Regions from separate parts of the Brassicibacter mesophilus genome, predicted to be linked through region 2. Evidence: riboswitches for the same ligand, from Rfam matches in the RefSeq annotation. Region 2 holds a riboswitch; the other holds the start of a gene.
What was found. A riboswitch is a leader RNA that binds a small molecule or an ion and turns the genes downstream of it on or off. The one in region 2 is predicted to bind S-adenosylmethionine.
Positions count from the first base shown of each region.

Region 1: it holds a riboswitch for S-adenosylmethionine, as region 2 does, so the genes downstream of both, metK (methionine adenosyltransferase) here and HNR33_RS08035 (methionine ABC transporter ATP-binding protein) in region 2, are expected to answer to the same signal.

Region 1 is NZ_JBNPXI010000004.1:194,738-198,305, reverse strand. It holds gene HNR33_RS07565 (hypothetical protein) at 80-403, opposite strand; gene metK (methionine adenosyltransferase) at 465-1,655, opposite strand; SAM riboswitch class I at 1,889-1,999, opposite strand; gene HNR33_RS07555 (COG2426 family protein) at 2,088-2,558, opposite strand; tRNA gene HNR33_RS07550 (tRNA-Pro) at 2,842-2,918, shown strand; gene HNR33_RS07545 (phosphodiester glycosidase family protein) at 3,195-3,568, shown strand, end outside.
Region 2 is NZ_JBNPXI010000005.1:101,915-105,482, reverse strand. It holds gene HNR33_RS08045 (MetQ/NlpA family ABC transporter substrate-binding protein) at 1-367, opposite strand, end outside; gene HNR33_RS08040 (methionine ABC transporter permease) at 386-1,066, opposite strand; gene HNR33_RS08035 (methionine ABC transporter ATP-binding protein) at 1,014-2,093, opposite strand; SAM riboswitch class I at 2,191-2,298, opposite strand; gene HNR33_RS08030 (M20 family metallopeptidase) at 2,331-3,536, opposite strand.

The DNA of each region.
Region 1 (3,568 bases), on a different contig from region 2:
TCATATTCAAGCAATATTTTTATTTCAAGCTCAATTATCCATAAAGCCTTATTGATTAAAGAGTAAAAAATAAGAGAAGCTAAAAGTCTTCATATGACTTCTCAGCTTCTCCTAAACTTTGTAATACCCTGTATTCAATTTGTATATTATCTCTTATACTGTTAATTATCCTCAGTATGTCTGTATCCTGTTGTTCCAAAATCAATACTATGTGATTAAAGTTCTTTTTAAGTGAATTTAGAATATATTCCAGTTCCTCTGCGTTATTTACCATTACTTCAATCTTGTGATCAATACTTGTATTTCTCCTGTTTGAGATATCTATAAACACGTTTTTTATGAACTCGATCACACCATAGATAAAAAATACATAAACGAAAACTGTAAAAATCCATACCATCATAGCATTCATCCTTTTTAATAAGGTTATATATTATATTATGAATAGTTACAGTTTATGTTTCCTACTTTCCTAGTCCTTCTTTTTTAAGAATTTCAGCTTTATCAGTTTTTTCCCAAGGAAGGTCAAGGTCTGTTCTTCCAAAATGTCCGTATGCAGCTACTTGCTTGTATATAGGTCTTCTAAGGTTTAAGTCTCTTATGATAGCTGCTGGCCTTAAATCAAAGTATTTTTGAATTAATTCTTCAATCTTACTTTCTTCGATTTTGTTTGTTCCAAAAGTATCAACTAGCACTGAAACAGGATGTGCTACTCCTATTGCATAAGCAAGCTGAACTTCACATTTATCTGCTAATCCTGCTGCTACAACATTCTTAGCAACATATCTTGCCGCATAAGCTGCTGATCTGTCTACCTTTGTAGGATCTTTTCCTGAGAATGCTCCACCACCATGACGAGCATAGCCACCATAAGTATCTACTATTATTTTTCTTCCTGTAAGACCAGCATCTCCTTGAGGTCCACCAACAACAAATCTTCCAGTTGGATTGATATAGTACTTTGTATCTTCATCTAGTAATTCTCTAGGTACTATTTTATTAATAACATGATCTCTTAAATCTCTAGCAATAGTTTTTAAATCTACTTCTGGACTGTGTTGAGTTGATATAACGACTGCGCTAACTCTAACAGGTTTGTTATCATGATACTCAACAGTTACTTGTGTCTTTCCATCCGGTCTTAAATAATCAAGAGTTCCATTTTTTCTTACTTCACTTAGTCTTCTAGAAAGCTTATGAGATAACGATATAGGCAGTGGCATAAGCTCTGGCGTTTCATTACATGCGAAACCAAACATTATCCCTTGATCTCCTGCTCCGATTAAATCCAGATCATCTTCTGCTCCGGACTTATGCTCTAATGCTCTGTTTACGCCCATAGCTATATCAGGTGACTGCTCATCAATAGCAGTAAGTACCGCACATGTATCACCATCAAAGCCGTATTTCGCTCTAGTATACCCAATATCCTCTATAGTCTTTCTTACAACCTTAGGAATGTCTACATACCCTTCTCTTAGAGAAATCTCACCTGCTACTAAAACTAATCCTGTAGTCACAGATGTTTCACAAGCCACCCTAGCCTCAGGATCAGTTTCTAAAAACGCATCAAGAATAGCATCTGAAATCTGATCACATATTTTATCTGGATGTCCTTCTGTTACCGATTCTGAAGTAAATAACCACTTTTTCATTTTAATTATCCTCCTCCAATGTAATATACTTAAAACTTACCCATTAATTCAAATTGAAAACCCGCGCTATATATCCAAGCATGAATCTAAAAACACACCTCAACATTTATTAGTCATAACATAACATATTATTTACAGAAGCATAGCAATATATTTCAATTCCAAGCTTTCAATTTGATTTTCGGCAAAACAAAAAACCTCTTCCACAAGAAAGAGGCGTGATTTCATACTTAACCTCATCTTCCAGAACAATAATTCTGTAGGACTTAGCACCTCATAACTGTAGTCAGTTACCGGTTGCCGGGCTTCACAGGGCCTATTCCCTCAGCCGCTCTTGATAAGGCATCAAGATTTTTAATTTAATTTTTTCACTGAACGTATTCTATCATAACTACATATACTAGTCAATAGTAATTTTTTAACATTAACGTTTTATAATATTGACGTGACTTGATGACTAAGAGTAAGTACAATAATACCTGATGTCATAATACCTAATATTATTGCAATAAACGCATGTCTAAATCTTATATTAAAAAGTGTTGCAGCTAGACACCCAGTCCAAGCTCCCGTAGTTGGCAGAGGTATGGCTACTAAAAGGTATAATCCAAAAACACTGTATTTTTTTATGTTTTTGCTCCTTTTCAATGTTCTTCTTTTAAGCCAGTTTATAAGTCCTCCAAAACCCTTTGTACTTCCCAAATTATTAAATATAGGCTTTAAAAGCAATAACAAAAAAGGAACTGGTATGCTGTTCCCTATTACACTTATTATAGCACTATGTAGCGGACTAAGCCCTAAGGAAATGCCTACAGGTATGGCTCCTCTAAGCTCAGATATAGGTGTGGCTGCAAGCATCATTACTAAGAGCTCCTCTCTAATGATTGCTAAAATATCCTCCATATAATCCCCCAAAATATCTGATATATTCTGTCATCTATATTATTATATATTTACTTTACAATATTTAGAAGTCATTTTTGGAACTCTATGCCCTCTATGTCATATATTGGGCAGTTTAGAGTATTTGATAACATAGGTTTACGTAAAATTTTAAGTATTAGAAAGATAAAATGAGAATTTCATAAATTATTAAATGAAACCAATGAATTTCTGAGAAAACAAACTCATATGGAGCATTGCAAATACAATACAAATCTTTTATACTATATAGGTAACATATTAACGGGGTGTAGCGCAGTTTGGTAGCGCACGTGGTTTGGGACCATGGGGCCGGGGGTTCGAGTCCCTCCACCCCGACCATCAGAAAAAGCTGAGATGAAAATCTCAGCTTTTTTCTATTTTTCCCTTTCTTCATAAATCAATTAAAAATTGTCTCTACTTGCATTTACTTCCACATTACATAAATGTAATCCATTTGTAATCAAAATATAATCTAAAATCTCCATAAATGATATATAATTACAGATGAAGGGGAACTTATTAACACATTTTGTCGTCTAACGTGTTAAACCTAAATATAAAAATTCATAAAGACATATGAAAAATAAAAATATAATCAAATGTGAGGTGCATAAGATGAACAGATTTATCAGAAATATGGTGGTAGGGGTTTCTTCTGCTGCAATTGTTTTTTCAAGCTTTGTTCCGGCCTTTGCTGATAAACCTTTTTTAATATACGAGGATAAATCATCAGAAAACATTTCTAGTGGAGTAGTTCACGAAACTATTCGCCAGTTCAATGCTCAAGGATGGTGGAATATAAATGTTCTCAGAATAGATATGGACGATGAATATACTGAGGTAAAGGCATTATTCAGTCAAAATGGAATATCAAAAAAAGAAAAGCTTACAGATATGATGAAAAACTCTAATGCTATAGCAGGTATAAACGGTGATTTTTTCACTTCTCAGTACAGCAGTTTTCCACTAGGAGCTGTTATATCTGATGG
Region 2 (3,568 bases):
TTTTATTAGAGTAAATCCCCATAGGTGCTAGTACTGTATTTCCTATAGAGACAAGGTCTAGTTTATGGTCACTCTTAAACTTATCAAAATAAGCAATTGTCTGAAATGCATTTGCATCTATCTCTCCTTCAGCTAAAGCTAAATTAGGACGTACATAATCTGAAAATGCAACAATTTCTAACTCGATATTTTCATGAGCTAGCTTCTGTTTTACGTAGTCCCACACTTCATGTTCCGCACCAGTAACACCCAATTTAATTGTAGTCTTTTCAATAGTAGAATCTGTTTTTGTATTACTGCATCCCACAAATGAAGATAAAATAACTATTAATGCTATAAATGTTATAAAAATCTTTTTAACTTTCATTTAAATTCCTCCTAGATTTTAGTGATTTATTTTTTTTAATAAAAACTCTCCGAAGCCTTGCACCAAGTTCACAAGGATTAATAGAACAATAATAGTCACAACCATGATATCTGTCTTAAAGTACTGATATCCGTAGCGTATGGCAAAGTCACCTAGCCCTCCTCCGCCAACCGTACCTGCCATAGCAGAAAGTCCAATAAGACTTATTATGGCAATTGTTAATGCATAAATAATTCCTGGGAGTCCTTCTAGTAGTAAAATTCGACATATAATCTCAAATGGACTAGAGCCCATTGATTCAGCAGCTTCAATAACACCTCTATCAACATCAAGTAAAGCTGATTCAATTTGTCTTGCAATAAAAGGAGTAGCTCCAAAAATTAATGGCACTATAGCGCCCTTCATTCCAATAGTTGTACCTACTATAAGCCTAGTAACTGGAATAATAGCAGCCAGCAAAATAATAAAAGGAATTGACCTTAATGTATTCATAATTTTACCTACAATCTGAAAGCTCCACTTATTCTCTAAAATATGTCCTGGTCTTGTAACTACTAATATTACTCCTATAGGTATTCCTAATATAGTCGATATCACTCCAGATATAGAAACCATACATATAGTTTCATACAATGCTTTAAGCAAATCAGGATATAACTCGATTAGATTCGGTGCTAATGTCTTTATCAACGTTAACATCTTTTATCACCTCAACATAGATATTATGGTCTTCTAAATACTTAATTGCCTCTAAAATGTTCACTTTATTTCCACTAAGCCTAACTATAAGACTTCCAATAGGAACATTTTGGATGTTTTCAATATTTCCAAATAAAATACTAGCATCTATTTTATATACTCGAGAAATACGAGAAATAAATGGCTGCCCTGTTTTTTGTCCCATAAATGATATTTTAGCAAGCATCTGACTCTCAGCAATTTCATTTACAAAGTGCTCATCTTCGTAGAAGCTTTGTATATTGTTATAATGAAATATATTAGAAACAAAGCTTTTTGTAATACTCTCTTTAGGCTTCGAAAATACTTGTAAAACATCTCCGTTTTCAACAATTTCTCCATTTTCCATCACCGCAACCCTATTACATATTTCCTTAATTACTTGCATTTCATGTGTAATAATTACAATAGTTAAACCTAACTTTTCATTGATTTCCTTTAGTAGTTTTAGTATAGACTTTGTTGTTTGTGGGTCTAAAGCAGATGTAGCTTCATCACATAAAAGAACCTTTGGATCATTGGCTAGTGCCCTAGCTATTGCGACTCTCTGCTTCTGACCCCCACTAAGCTGAGAAGGGTATGCATGTGCTTTATCATTTAAGCCAACTAATTCAAGAAGTTCATACACTTTGTTTTGTATCTGATTACTATTTAATCCACTTCCTTTTAAAGGATAGGCAATGTTTTGAAATACACTGCGTGCCTTCATTAGATTGAAATGTTGGAATATCATGCCGATTTTTTTCCTGCTTTGCCTTAGCTGCTTTGGTGAAAAACTAGTTAGCTCTTTTCCATCAACAATAACCTTTCCTGACGTAGGTCTTTCTAGCAAGTTAATGCATCTAATCAATGTACTTTTACCAGCTCCACTGTATCCAATAACCCCAAATATTTCTCCCTTAGAAATGTTAAGATTTACTTTCTTCAATGCTTCTACAGCTTGATTCTTAGTAAAATAAGTCTTGTTGACATCATTAAGCAGAATCAATACAATCACTCTCCTCGTAAGAATAATTTCAAAATTATTAACAGAAAAACAGCAATAAAAAAAGCCCTATGGAAAGGACATATTATTCTACTATACCTTCCCATCTCTCAGAACTGTGTTCTGCTGGATTTAGCACCTGGCATTAATGCAAACGCTGGTTGCTGAGACTTCATTGGGCCAGTCCCTCGGTCTCTCTTGATAGGTTATCTCTTATTATTTTTTTACTTCATTTAATTCTTAACGTTTTACTGATTTAAACTCTTGTTTAATCTGATTAAGAAGCTCTGTATCTATAATCAAATCTAACCCTGTTAATGCTAGTGCTTTTGCCCCTAATAACAGTGCATTGTCGGCTTCTGCTGTAATAGCAGCATTACGGAAAGCAACAGTATGACCTACTAAGTTTTTATTACCTATTTTTATTGTAGGATGAATAGTAGGTACAACTTGGCTGATGTTTCCCGTATCAGTTGATCCAATACCTTTTTTACTACAAGCATCAAATTTTTCCCCAAGGTTTTCTAGGTTATTTTTGAAAACTTCATCAAGCCTTTTATTTATAAGAAGATTATCTACAGGGTTCTGAAATGCTATAATATTTAATTTGGATCCAGTAGCCATCGCAGCACCTTCTGCGATTGCCTTAACTTTTTTAGTTACTTCATCAAGTTTTGATTTTGTTTCTGCTCTTATAAAGAATCTTGCTTTTGCATAATCTGGTATAATATTGGGAGCATCTCCACCATGTGTAATAATTCCATGTATTCTTACATCATCAGCAACATGTTGTCTAAGAGCATTGATCCCATTAAATAAAAGTATTACAGAATCTAGAGCATTGATTCCTTCCTCAGGAGCTGCAGAAGCATGCGCAGATTTGCCTATAAATTCAAAATCTAAAGGATCTACAGCAAGGCTATTTCCTGTAATAGTAGTCCTGTTAGAAGGATGAAGCATCATACATGCATCAATTTCTTCTAATAAATTCTCTCTCACAAAGCTTCCTTTAGCACTTCCATTTGGCCCGCCTTCTTCTGCTGGTGTTCCAAAAACAACCACTTCTCCACCTATTTCATCTATAATACTTCCTAATGCAATGGCTGCTGCTACACTAGTTGCTCCAATAATATTGTGTCCACACGCGTGTCCTAAACTAGGTAGTGCATCATATTCTGCTAAAAAGCCTATCACAGACCCTGAAGAACTGGCAGCCCTTTTACGGCCAATAAATCCTGTTGGGTGTCCAGCGACACCTACTGAGACATTAAATCCGTGATTTGCTAGCGTATCTGACAGTAGTTTACTGGCAAAAAACTCTTCATTTCCAATCTCCGGTCTGTTATGAATCTGATGACTAATAGATATATATTTTTCTCTGCCCGATTCAATACTTGAAATAATATGCTTCTTAAAAAATTCAACCTCCTTTGTGCTAAATCTCAATCATATCACTCTCCTTTAACTTTAATAAAATT